2 linked regions of the Marinagarivorans cellulosilyticus genome follow. The protein of the gene in region 1 interacts with the protein of each later gene in a pairwise test. Links are inferred from orthologs where the notes say so. Each region holds a gene or a part of one and is shown on either strand. Other genes may lie near its edges.

Region 1 (6,479 bases):
TGTAACGCCGCCGGCTAAGGCTGGGTCTATGCGCATGGCCTTTAGGCCAATTGGGAGTAGTGCGCCTGCCAGTGCTGCGGTAATAAGGTTAATAATCATCGCGGCGGCAATAATAAACGAGATCCGCCAATCGCCAAACCATAAACCGGCAATACCTGCCATGACTAAAGCCCATAATAGACCGTTGATAATGCCAACGCGCACTTCCCTGCTCATCAGCCAGCCTAAGTTATTGCGGCTAATATGGCCTAATGCCATGCCGCGAATCACGACGGTTAAAGTTTGCGAACCGGCAACGCCGCCCATGCTAGCTACGATGGGCATGAGTACTGCAAGCGCGACGACCTTATCAATGGTGTCTTGGAATAAATTAATGACGCTTGAGGCGAGTAGAGCGGTTATAAGGTTTATGCCAAGCCACAATGCTCGGCGGGGGGTTGTTCTTGCTGTGGTCGCGAACGTGTCTTCTTCTTCATCAAGACCTGCGGCACCCATAAATGAGTGATCGGCTGTTTCACGAATTACGTCGACTACGTCATCGATTGTGATTCGGCCAATAAGTTTGCCTTGCTCGTCAACAACAGGGGCTGATACCCAGTCGTTTTGTTCAAATAATTTCGCGACATCGCTTTCGTCTAAATCGGCTGATATAGGGTTTGCATCGGTTACCATCACTTCGCGCACAGTGGTATCACCGGGTTTTGTAAGCAGTGTTGCCAGCGGTAATAACCCGAGATACATATCTTTTTTATTGACGACAATCAGGCTGTCTGTTGATGGTGGCAATTCGTTGTGCCGGCGCAGGTAGCGCAGTACAACATCGAGTGTAAATTTTGGCCGGACGGTGATGGTATCGGTATTTGTTAAGCCGCCGGCGGTATTTTCTGGGTAGGCCAAAACCGCTGTTACGCGCTCGCGATCTTGATCGCTCATGGCTTCTAAAACTTGCTGAGTAATTTGGTCTGGCAAGTTTTGTAGAATATCAACGATGTCATCGGTTTCGAGAGTTTCTGTTAACTCAACGAGATCCTCGGTATTCATTTGCGCCAGGTAAAACGATTGAATATCTTCTGGCAGCTCTTCGATTAGTTCGGTGCGTGCGCTTTTACCAATAAGCTCCCATATCACGCTGCGTGTATGCGGCGGGGAGGATTCGATAACGCGCGCTAGTTGCACAGGCGTTAGCACGCGCAGCGAATGCTTAACCTGTTTTAGCGTGCCGCTTTGCAGTAGATTGTGAATATGGCCGAAATGTTTTTCGGTACTTGAGTGGCTATTGCTCTTTGGCATTGACTACAGCTCGATGGTCACGACGTGGCTACGCAAAGGTAGACGATTCGGCGCGCCTTTGTAGGCACGGCTATTATTAATTGCTGATATTGATTGGCGTAAAGCGAGTTTTTTATTCGTCCTCATCAAAGCGGTTGTTAATAAGCTCTACTACAGAGGCTACAGCGAGGTCAGCATCGCTACCTTCGGCAGTTATGGTAATGTCGGTTCCTTTACAAGCCGCCAAAAGCATAAGCGACATAATGCTTTTGGCATCAATCGCTTTGCCATTGCAGCTAACGGTAACTTTGCTACTGAATTGATTGGCTGTATTGGCTAGTTTGCTGGCTGCTCTTGCGTGTAGGCCTAGCTTGTTGCAAATCGTTGTTGTTTGTTCGCTCATTGTTTGGCCACTAAATGCGCTATGGGTTGCGCTTGTCCTGCTAATTGACGGTGACGCACTTGTACATTGCCATAGGTATTTTTAAACACTTTCGTCAGGTGTTCTGCCAAAAATACTGAGCGGTGCATGCCACCGGTACAGCCAATGGCAACAGTAAGGTAGCTTCGGTTATTGGCCTGAAAAGAGGGCAGCCACTTTGATAAATATGCAGCAATATCATCTGCCATTGCCATAACCTCGGGCTGTTCTGATAAGAAGGTCTGTACGGGCTCTTCTAGGCCGGTAAAACCTCTAAGCTCGGGTTTCCAAAATGGATTAGGCAAACAGCGCACATCAAAAACAAAGTCTGCATCTACTGGCATGCCGTATTTAAAACCAAAAGATTCAAAGCTTAAAGCGGCACTTTTACTGTCTTCGCCAACCACTTTTTTGCGAATCACACTGCGCAATTCGTGCAAGGTTAGAGTGCTGGTATCTAGCGTAATATCGGCAAGTGCGGCGACGGGTTCTAGAATGGCGCGCTCGCTATCGATAGCCTGCTGCAGGCCTGTTTTGTCGTTAGAGAGCGGGTGTTTGCGTCGTGTTTCGCTAAAGCGTTTAAGTAATACGGTATTGCTGGCGTCTAGGAAGATGGTGGTAAATTGTGAGGCCTCGAGCTGGCAGGCCTGGATAATGCTTGGGTATCGGCTTAAATCTCCACCAATATTGCGGGCATCAATACCTACGGCTAAAAACAATTTACCGTTATCCACGCTTTTCATTTGAGTGATTAATGCGGGTAGTAAGCTCACTGGCAGGTTGTCGATACAGGTATAGCCGCAATCTTCCAAAAGCTGTAAAGCCGTTGATTTGCCTGAGCCAGAGCGCCCGCTAACAACAACAAACTGCATGGTAACCTCCTCGTGAAATAATGGTAAACATGAAAATAGTCTGGCGCCACGGTTGGTCAATTAATTTTTTGCTTCACAGTGTAGAGTACAATTATGACCTTCAGGTGCCCTATAGCCGTTCTTTTAACTTTCTTTGAATGGCGCGACGGCTGCAGTGTATAGGGCATTATTGCTACCGGCACCGCGTAATGTTTTTGCGTAATCGGTGCCTTGCAGTGCCTCAGCCAGCGCAGCTAAATTTTGTAAATGATCGTTGTCTGCGTCCTCTGGGACTAGCATGGCAAAGATCAAATCAACCGGTGTGTTATCTACCGAGTCGAAATCAATGGCGTTATTGAGCGTCATTACGGCACAAATAGAAACGCCACCGGTTGGAAAACGGCAATGAGGGATGGCAATACCCTCGCCAATGCCGGTCGAGCCAAGCCTTTCTCGTGTAATTAATTGTTGGAACAAATCATCTGCTTTTAACGCAGGTACACTGCTGGATATTAATTCAGCCAGCGCCTCAAGGGCGCGCTTTTTACTGGTACATTCGGTGCCGCACAGTACACGGTTCGCCGATAGCATTTTCTCTAGTGGCATAGATAACTCAGCCTTATAGCACTTAAAGCCAACTATTATACAAGTTGCTTGCGCTCGTTCGAGGGTGGAATTTGTAATGATTCTCGGTATTTTGCAATGGTTCGTCGCGCAACCTTAATACCTTGATCGGCCAGTAATTCTGTAATTTTAGAGTCGCTTAAGGGTTTTCGGGTATTTTCGGCAGCGACTAATTTTTTAATAATGGCGCGAATGGCTGTAGATGAGCACTCGCCGCCGGATTCGGTTGCCACGTGGCTGGAAAAAAAGTATTTAAGCTCGAAAATACCTTGCGGAGTGTGCATGTATTTTTGTGTTGTTACGCGTGAAATTGTCGATTCATGCATTTCGACCATTTCGGCAACGTCATGCAAAACCATTGGCTTCATGCCTTCGGCACCATGCTCCAAGAAGCCCTGCTGGCGTTCGACAATACAAGTGGCAACCTTAAGCAGTGTTTCGTTGCGGCTTTGTAGGCTTTTTAAAAACCAGCGCGCTTCTTGTAGGTTGTCTTTTAAATAGGTGTTGTCGCTGCTGCTATCGGCACGCTTAACCAGTGAGGCGTAATCAGAGTTGATTTTTAATTTTGGCGCAATGTCTGGGTTAAGTTGCACTTGCCAGCGGTTATTAGCCTTTGTAACAAATACATCGGGTACGACATATTCAGTGCTTGATTCGCTGATGGCGTCGCCGGGTTTGGGGTTTAAGCTTTGAATTAAAGCAATAGCGGCTTGAAGCTCGGGTTCTTTGACTTTGAGCTTGCGCATTAATTGTTTGAAGTCGCGGCTGCCGAGTAGCGGCAGGTAATCGGCGACGAGCGCTTTGGCTGTGGCAAAGCCGGGGGTGGATTCCGGTAGTTGTAACAGTTGTAGGTACAGGCATTCGCTAATGTTACGGCTGGCAACCCCTGGTGGGTCAAACTGCTGTACGCGGCGCAATACGGCGGCGACTTCGTCGTCTTCAAGGTCGGGGAAGACTTTCTGCATGCCCTCGAAGATGTCGTCCAAGGTTTGGCTTAGCATGCCAGAAGGTTCGACTGCATCAATAATCGCGGTTGCAATCTCGCGGTCGGTATCGCTCATGGGCGTGAGGTTTAGTTGCCACATCAGGTGGTCTTGTAAGGTTTCGGCGCTGGCGTTGCGCGAGTCGTAATCGAAATCTTCGTTTTCGGGGCGCGATAGGCCGCTGCCACTCGAGCCGCTTTGGTAGATGTCGTCCCAGCTGGTATCAACCGCTAAATCTGTGGGGATATTTTCGCTCCAATCGTCGCTGGCGGCAGGCTCGTTGGCATCATTGGTATTTTCTGGACTTGTTTCGGCAGCTTTTACAGGCGTCTCGCTATCGGCGGGTAATTCTGATTGCGCATTGCTTGCGCGTTCGGCATCGCCGCTGCTATCGCTAGCACCACTGTCTTCAGTGACTTCTAGCATCGGGTTATTTTCAAGAGCTTCTTGAATTTCGTTTTGCAGATCGAGAGTCGAAAGTTGCAATAGGCGTATTGCCTGCTGCAACTGAGGCGTCATGGTCAGCTGAGTGCCGAGTTTGAGTTGCAAAGAGTGCTTCATCGAAGAATAAATCCATCAAGTTTTTTGCTCTGCACAAATTGAGAGCGTCTTAAAGTGATTGTAGTCATCCCTGCGATGTACTGCAATGGCCTGTAAAAGCAAACTTTAGGCCATATCGAAAAAATCTAATGGTTGCGTGCTAGCGCTCAAATCGTCTAATGAATATTGACTTAAAGCTTGAAGTCTTGCCCAAGGTAGACTTCCTTGACTTTCTCGTTTTCCAAGACCGTATCCGGCGACCCGGAAGCAATAATGTGGCCTTCACCTACGATGTAGGCTTGTTCGCAAATATCCAGTGTTTCGCGAACGTTGTGATCGGTAATTAGCACGCCTATACCTCGGTCCCGAAGGTGCGAAACAATATGCTTAATGTCGGAAACCGAAATAGGGTCTACTCCGGCAAAAGGTTCATCGAGCAAAATAAATTTTGGGTCGGCCGCTAAAGAGCGGGCGATTTCAACGCGGCGGCGCTCTCCACCGGACAGGGCCATGCCGAGGCTGTCTTTGATGTGGGTAATATGGAACTCTTCTAAGAGTTTATTGGCTTCTGCAATGCGGTCTTTGCGCTTGAGGTCTTTGCGGGTTTCTAAAATAGCTAGCAGGTTTTCGGTGACGGTCAGCTTCCTAAAAACGGAGGCCTCTTGTGGTAGGTAGCCTAAGCCCAATCTTGCGCGCTCGTGCATGGGCTTGCGGCTAACGTCTTTACCATCGATAAACACTTGCCCATGGTCGGCGCGCACTATGCCGGCAATCATGTAAAAACAGGTTGTTTTACCCGCGCCATTGGGGCCGAGCAAGCCGACAATTTGGTGGGTGTCTACACTCATGGAAACATCTAAAACGATTTTTCGGGCGCCATAGCTTTTGGCGAGGTTTTTTGCCTCAAGAGTGGCCATTATCGATTCCTGTTACTGCGCTTTGGTCGGGTGTGGTTGGCATATTTGGCGTTTCGCGCTTGTCGTCTAGCTGGCCTTGCGTGGCGTTTTCTGGGTTGGTCTGATTGCTTTTCGGATCGTTAACTTCACTATCGGGCAGTTCGCTGCGCAGTGCTTTGGGAGGAATAACCATGCGTACGCGGCCGCTATCTTTATTGTTGCTATCCGCTTTCACAACAGACTTGCGCACATCGTATTCAATCGTTGTTCCCGACAAGCTAGTCCCTTCTTGCTGAAGGGATGCACCTTCTAATAGCCGTAAGGTTTCTTGGTCGATGCGGTATTCCAATATGTTGGCCTTAGCGACTACCTTGCCGGCTTTATCGCTGGGCTTTTGTTGGTAGGCGGCAGGCTTGCCTTTGGCAATAATTTTGGTGACTTTATCTTTGGTGTTGTAAATCACAATTTCGTCGGCGTTAATACGCATCGAGCCTTGTGCCATTTCAACCTTGCCGGAGTAGGTGGTTGTGCCGGCTAGCTCGTCGCGCTCGGCGCTGTCTGCGTCGATGGTAATGGGTTGGCTGCGGTCGCTTTGCAGGGCGACGGCATTGGCGCCGACACACAGTAGTGTAGCGGCAACCATTTTACTGAATAGGTTCATGCTGTCCTCGCACGTTGGCCAGTAACTTGATGCGTTGGGTGATCATATCGACCTCTAAGCCGTCGGCATCAATAGTGCCGTTTGAGCTTTCGATATGTACATGCGCATCGGTGCTGATGCGTTTTTGGTGTGGGAAAATATCAATACTTTCGGTGCTGAGTTTTGTCGTGATGGTTGCCGCATCTTTTTCGGTTTGCCAAACTTCCACGTCATCCCACAAAATAAGCTTTTCTC
Region 2 (7,156 bases), 2.6 Mb from region 1 along the record:
ACGCAGCTATGTTTTTAAATGTGGCTTAACTTAGGGGTTTTTAACCTTATCCTTAGTCGAAAGCGGACGCTCTGCTTCCAATACCAAACCCAAGCTTAATTTTTCGAAGGTGCGAAATACCATTAACAGGCCAGCGCGTTCGTCAGGTAGTTGCACCATATCGCCTTTAATGCGGTCGCGAATTTCGCCGCCACGCTTGTAAATTGCCATGACGTTACCAATTTTGATGCCTTCGCGCTGGCCGCGGTTAAGCACCACCACGCTCATTTTGCCCACTTGGTTTACGCCGCCTTCTACCGCAATAATTTCGCCATCAACATCAACGTCGGGTGCCGATGGGTAAAAAGTAGATTCAATCGTGCGCTCTTCGTCTTCTAGCAAGCGGTCGCCAATGCGAACTTCTTGGGTAGAGCGGGTAAGGGCTAAAGTCGCTACGCTTTCGTCGAGTGCGCGCATGCGGCCAGAGCCGATATCGGTAGCCTCAACGCCTAACACTTCACCGGTTTGTGGGTCTTTATAGATTTGACCTTTGCGGTAAATGCCGTAAGCGGCAATGCTGGCGTCGAAATCGCCACGGGCGTAAACGCGATCGCCTTCACCGGTAAGTAAGCGCTTGTTCTCGCCAGATACCACATAAGGTGCGGCTTCAAGCTGGCCATCGTCGACAACGCGGCTGCGCGACAAAAAGTTATTGATGCGGTCGAGCGGAATTGAAGCAATTGCTTCGCGCTCGTCAATAACACGCATTTGCGGCGATAATTTCACAACGCGATCAATCACGATGCGCGGTTTACCGTCGAGGTAAATGAGGCGAACAATATCACCAGGGTAAATTAGGTGGGGGTTTTCAATTTGGGGGTTAACGTGCCAAATCTCCGGCCACATCCAAGGTGTATTCAAGAAGGTATTGGAAATATCCCAAAGGGTATCGCCCTTGACTACCACGTGTTGGTCTGGGTAATCGGCGCGTAATTGGACTTCGTCAGCATTGACCTGAGTCGCTAGTACGATAGCGCCAAGTAATCCCAAGATGCGTTTTTTCATATTATTGTTCCCGTCAGTGTCGGCCCTTGGACGTTTTAACCGTTATAATAGTCTACTGCTTAGGGGTTGACAGCCTGGTGTTACAGGCCCACATTGCCCACAAACTATCCTGTGCGCGCTATGTTAACAGCGCGCTTTACCTTTTTACTAGAGGTTTGTCACAAAGGCCAATGGCACAGTTAGAGATACTTACATTCCCCGATCCGCGTCTGCGCACAATTGCAGCCCCTGTTCAAACCGTTGATGATCGTGTACGTCAAATTGTAGACGATATGTTCGAAACCATGTACGCCGCGCCGGGTGTTGGTTTGGCGGCAACGCAGGTAGATATCCACGAGCAAATTATTGTTATTGATGTTTCCGAAAAGCAAAATGAGCCCCTCGTTTTTATTAATCCTAGCATTGAAGTGCTCGATGGTGAAAAAGAAAACTACGATGAAGGCTGTTTAAGTGTGCCCGGTTTCTACGAAAGTGTCGAGAGGCCGCTCCACGTGCGGGTTACAGCGCTGGATAAAACCGGTAAAGAATTCACTTTAACCCCCGATGGGCTGCTTGGCGTGTGCATTCAACACGAGATGGATCACCTCAACGGTAAGCTTTTTGTGGATTACCTTTCTAGCCTCAAGCGCAACCGCATTAAGGGTAAGCTGCAAAAGCAAGCTAAGCGCGCCTAATTTTACACAGAGGTTCCACTATTACTTTTCGAGACGACGTTATGTCTGCCGATAAACCGTTACGTATTATTTTTGCGGGTACGCCAGACTTTGCCGCCCTGCATTTACAACAATTATTAACCAGCCGCCACACCCTAGTGGCAGTGTATACCCAGCCCGACCGCCCAGCAGGGCGAGGCAAAAAGCTGCAAGCAAGCCCCGTAAAACAGGTGGCAACAGCGGCGGATATTCCTGTTTTTCAGCCGCAAAGCTTAAAGTCGGAAGAGCAACAGCAAATACTGGCTGACCACAATGCCGATGTCATGATTGTTGTGGCTTATGGTTTGCTGCTGCCGCAAGCGGTGCTTGATGCCCCGCGCTATGGCTGTTTGAACGTGCATGGCTCGATTTTACCTCGCTGGCGCGGCGCGGCACCTATTCAACGTGCCATTGAAGCCGGCGATGCCGAAACGGGTATTACGATTATGCAAATGGATATTGGCCTAGATACTGGCGATATGCTGCACAAAGTGTTTTGCCCCATTGCTGCAGACGAAACTGCCGGCAGTTTGCACGATAAATTAGCTGCGCTAGGCCCCAATGCATTGCTGGCAACGCTAGACCAGCTATGTGAGGGCAAGCTGCAGCCCGAAGTACAAGATAACGCGCTAGCCAATTATGCCCACAAGCTGAGTAAAGAAGAGGGCGCGATTGATTGGCAGCAAAGCACGGCGACTATTTTGCGCAAAATACGCGCCTATAACCCGTTCCCTGTGGCTTATACCTTACTGGCTGGCGAGCGCGTGCGCATTTTCTCGGCCGCCCAAAGTAGCAAAACCTCTAGCGCAAGTGCCGGGCAAATTATTAGCCATGCTGAACATAAATTACACATTGCCACTACCGATGGCGCTATTGCCGTAAGCTTGCTGCAAATGCCGGGTAAAAAGGCTATGCCAGCGCGTGATTTACTTAATGGCATGGCCGATAAACTGGCCGTTGGCTTGCAATTTGAAGGGGCGCCGGCCGCTTGAATATGCCCCCTAATAAGCCCATTGCAAAAAAGCCGATGGATACGCGCATAGCCGCTGCAAAAGTGTTGGCGGCTGTCTTGCGAAAGGGGCAATCGCTCACGGCTGCGTTGAATCAATATAGCCCAGAGGTTGTCGAGCGGGATCAAGGTTTACTGCAAGAGCTATGTTTTGGTGTGGCGCGTTACGCACCGCGGTACGAAATAGTCGCCCAGCACCTGTTAAGCACACCCATCAAGGCGAAAGAAGCCGAAATTACCGCGCTGTTGTATTTGGGCTTTTACCAGTTAGAACATACCCGCATACCGGACCACGCCGCGATTAACTCGGTGGTTGAGGCGACTAAAGCCCTCAAGAAAAATTGGGCTACGGGGTTACTCAACGGTGTGTTGCGGCGTTTTAATCGCGAACGGGTAGAGCCCGCCGAATCCGCGGCTCCTGCGCCTTACAGCAAGGAAGACCAGTACATCTACGCGCATCCACAGTGGTTAATTAATATGCTGCGCAAGGCCTGGCCAGAAAGTTGGCCGGCTATTCTTACCGGCAATAATCAGCATCCACCGCTTACCTTGCGCATTAACCAGCAGCATATTAACCGTGCCGATTACGCCGCGCAGTTTGATCTACCACACCATTTGAATGCGCACAGCCAGCAGGCCCTGACGTTAACCAAAGCCGCGGATGTTACAAGCTTTCCCGGTTACAACGAAGGTTGGTTTGCGGTGCAGGACGAAGCCGCCCAGCTGTGTGCAAACCTATTAGATTTAGCGCCAGCGCAGCGCGTGCTAGATGCCTGCTGCGCGCCGGGCGGCAAAACCTGCCATATTCTTGAGCACCAGCCCGCACTAGCAGAGCTAGTAGCCCTTGATGTTGATGGCCAACGCATGGAGCGGGTAGGCCAAAATTTAGCCCGTTTGGGGTTGCATGCGACACTTAAGGTTGCCGATGCGGGCGATACCAGCGCATGGTGGGACGGCACACAATTCGACCGCATATTATTGGATGCACCGTGCTCGGCTACTGGTGTTATTCGCCGCCATCCCGACATCAAGTTACTGCGCCGAGCAGACGATATTGCTAAGCTGGCCGAATTACAGCAACAATTACTGGCCGCGCTATGGCCCACGCTGGCACCGGGTGGGCGTTTACTGTATGCCACTTGCTCGGTATTGCCGCGCGAGAACGAAAAAAGTGTGCAAAAGTTTTTAGCCGCAACCCCCGATGCGCAGCATATTTCTATTACGGATGTGGCTTGGGGTGCCGAACGGCCGGTAGGTCGCCAATTGTTTCCGCAAGAAAACGGGCACGATGGCTTCTACTATTGTATTTTAAGTAAATCAAACGCTGCATAAGCTACGAATGCGTCGACCACGCAGGTTAATTGCGTGACTAAACTGGGCAACAATAAACGCCATGAGCGATAACTCCCAATGAAGATTATCATTTTGGGTGCGGGGCAAGTTGGGGGCACGCTGGCTTCTAACCTTGCTAGCGAAGCCAACGACATTACCATTGTCGATAAAAACGAAAACTACCTGCGCGACTTGCGCGACCACCTCGATATAGGCGTTGTGGTTGGCCATGCCTCTCACCCTGAGGTATTGCAGCGGGCGGGGATTGAAGATGCCGACCTATTAATTGCCGTCACCAGTGATGACGAAATTAACATGGTCGCTTGCCAAATTGCCCATAGCCTTTTTCATACGCCCACCAAAATTGCCCGCGTGCGTTCGCAAGAATATGTTCAGTACCCCGGCTTATTTTGTAACGAGGCCATGCCGGTGGATGTCATTATTTCGCCGGAACAAATTGTATCGCAGCATATTATTCGCCTTGTCGAGCAGCCTGGCGCTTTGCAGGTATTGGATTTTGCTCAAGGTAAAGTGCAGTTAGTGGCGGTGCGGGCGTATTACGGAGGGCCGCTAGTGGGGCAAGAGTTACGCTTTTTACGTAAACACATGCCGAATGTAGATACCCGCGTGGCGGCCATTTACCGCCGTAACCGCGCGATTACTCCTACCGGCTCGACGGTGATAGAAGCCGATGACGAAGTCTTTTTTATTGCCGCACGCGCCGATATACGCGCAGTAATGAGCGAGCTACGAAGGCTAGACCGCCCCTACAAGCGCTTAGTAATTGCTGGCGGTGGTAATATTGGCTTTAGTTTGGCTAAAAACTTAGAGCAGCGCTATTCCATAAAAATTATTGAATACAATCACGAGCGTGCCAAATTCTTATCGGCCGAGCTCAACAAAACCATTGTGCTCGAAGGCAGCGCCTCTGATCGCAATTTATTGGTGGAAGAAAACATAGAGGACTGTGATGTTTTCTTGGCTGTCACCAATTCCGACGAAGCCAACATTATGTCTTCTATGCTGGCTAAACGTTTAGGTGCCGGCAAGGTGCTCACGCTTATTGCCAATGCGGCTTATGTGGATTTAGTACAAGGCGGCGAAATAGACATTGCCATTTCGCCACAGCAAGCCACCATCGGTAGTTTGCTTACGCATGTGCGCCGTGGCGATATTGTGAATGTCCACTCTTTACGGCGCGGCGCGGCCGAGGCTATCGAGGTTATCGCCCATGGCGATAATAAAAGCTCTAAAGTGGTGGGGCGTGCGGTAGAGGATATCGACCTGCCCGAAGGTGCAACCATTGGCGCCATTGTGCGCGAAACGCAAACCGACGACGGTAAAATGAAGCACGATGTCGTTATTGCCCATGACAATACCGTCATTGAGTCTGGCGACCACGTGATTGTATTTTTGGTGGATAAACGCTTTACCCCCGACATTGAACGCTTGTTCCAAGTAGGATTTACTTTCTTTTAACCCTGCAGTTTTTTCGTAAGGGGTTACACCGAATAAGGTAAAGGCGAATGCGCTTTTCGATTATTGCAAAAGTTTTAGGTGTATTGCTGATGTTATTCAGCCTTACGCTGGTGCCACCTACGCTGGTATCGCTGTGGTATCACGACAAAAGCCATCTAAGTTTTTTGATGGCTTTTTTCATTACTTTAATTACTGGCTTGGTATTATGGTTTCCTACTTTCAATATCAAACAAGAATTGCGTACCCGCGATGGCTTTTTAGTAACGGCTTTATTCTGGGCCGTGCTAGCGCTGTTTGGTGCGCTACCCTTTATTTTTTCTGCTGCATCTAGCCTTAGTATTACCGATGCCGTATTCGAGGCGTTATCGGGCTTAACAACCACCGGCGCCACGGTAATAGTAGGTTTAGATTATTTACCGCAATCTATTTTGTATTATCGGCAGCAATTACAGTGGTTAGGCGGCATTGGTATTATTGTTATTGCCGTAGCCATTTTGCCAATGCTTGGTATTGGTGGCATGCAGCTTTATCGTGCAGAAACACCAGGCCCAGTTAAAGATAACAAGCTAACCCCCCGCATTACCGAAACCGCCAAAGCGCTTTTTGTTATTTACCTTACGCTTACCGTAACTTGCGCACTAGCGTATTGGGCAGCGGGTATGAGTTTGTTCGATGCAATTGGCCACGCATATGCAACTGTGGCCATTGGTGGCTTTTCCACGCACGATGCCAGTATTGGTTTTTTTAATAGCGAAGCCATTTATATTATTGCTATTATTTTTATGATTTTATCGGGTATTAACTTTGCCCTGCACTTTACTGTGTGGCGGGACCGCTCCATTAAAAGTTATTGGCGCGACCCCGAATGCCGTTTTTACCTCACCATGATTTTGCTCGGCCTAAGTATTACCATTGGGTATTTGTATTACACCAATACTTATAATCTTTCGAGTAGCTTTTTGGTGGGTAGCTTTGAGTTGGTTTCTATCCTTACCACAACAGGCTTTGGCGTAGCAGACTTTACCGTGTGGCCGACATTCCTCCCCTACCTCATTTTTATGTTTGCCTTTATGGGCGGTTGCGCAAGCTCCGCCGGTGGCGGCATGAAGATGATCCGCATTATGCTTATTTTTAAGCAGGGCATTCGCGAAATTAATCGTTTAATACACCCTAACGCCATTATCCCTATTAAAGTGGGTAGCAAAACGGTGTCCGATCGCGTAGTGGAAGCCGTATGGGGATTCTTTGCGGTGTACGTAATTTGTTATGTCGCGATGATGCTTATTTTATTGGGCACCGGCCTAGACGTGACCACAGCTTTTACCGCCGTTGGCGCTTGCATTAATAATTTAGGCCCGGGCCTTGGTGATGTAGCAGCCAATTACAGTTCGGTAAATACGCCGGCTAAGTGGGTATTATGTTTTGCGATGTTGCTGGGGCGGCTTGAGGTATTTACCTTACTGGTTCTTTTCTCGCCGATGTTCTGGCGCCGCTAATAATGGTGCTTCTCTAAAGCGGCCCTAACAGTCAAGACCAATTTCACTAAGTGGAAGAATATCATCAAGCTTCAGGCTTTTCTTCGTGGTCACTCAAGGTGTCG

The links.
Region 2: the proteins of MARGE09_RS09230 (region 1) and trkA interact in binary tests that used the Escherichia coli proteins (3 or more experiments, as listed by UniProt). The link is inferred for Marinagarivorans cellulosilyticus from one-to-one orthologs.

What each region holds. Positions count from the first base shown.
Region 1 is NZ_AP023086.1:2,341,474-2,347,952, forward strand. Bases 1,417-4,403 are described here. They hold MARGE09_RS09230 (PTS sugar transporter subunit IIA), read right to left. Parts: upstream 3,148-4,403; coding sequence 2,686-3,147; downstream 1,417-2,685. Other genes in these bases: MARGE09_RS09220 (HPr family phosphocarrier protein), read right to left, coding at 1,417-1,672; rapZ (RNase adapter RapZ), read right to left, coding at 1,669-2,562; MARGE09_RS09235 (RNA polymerase factor sigma-54), read right to left, coding at 3,183-4,403. In the rest of the region: mgtE (magnesium transporter), read right to left, coding at 1-1,290; more of MARGE09_RS09220, read right to left, coding at 1,403-1,416; more of MARGE09_RS09235, read right to left, coding at 4,404-4,709; lptB (LPS export ABC transporter ATP-binding protein), read right to left, coding at 4,880-5,605; lipopolysaccharide transport periplasmic protein LptA, read right to left, coding at 5,592-6,245; LPS export ABC transporter periplasmic protein LptC, read right to left, coding at 6,229-6,479. UniProt on the Escherichia coli protein: Seems to have a role in regulating nitrogen assimilation.
Region 2 is NZ_AP023086.1:4,972,030-4,979,185, reverse strand. The notes cover bases 3,407-6,355. They hold trkA (Trk system potassium transporter TrkA), read left to right. Parts: upstream 3,407-4,155; coding sequence 4,156-5,556; downstream 5,557-6,355. Other genes in these bases: MARGE09_RS20200 (TrkH family potassium uptake protein), read left to right, coding at 5,604-6,355; rsmB (16S rRNA (cytosine(967)-C(5))-methyltransferase RsmB), read left to right, coding at 3,407-4,077. Also shown: MARGE09_RS20225 (LysM peptidoglycan-binding domain-containing protein), read right to left, coding at 31-1,044; def (peptide deformylase), read left to right, coding at 1,215-1,718; fmt (methionyl-tRNA formyltransferase), read left to right, coding at 1,760-2,728; more of rsmB, read left to right, coding at 2,731-3,406; more of MARGE09_RS20200, read left to right, coding at 6,356-7,052. UniProt on the Escherichia coli protein: Part of the constitutive potassium transport systems TrkG and TrkH. May regulate the transport activity of TrkG and TrkH systems. Binds to NAD(+) and NADH.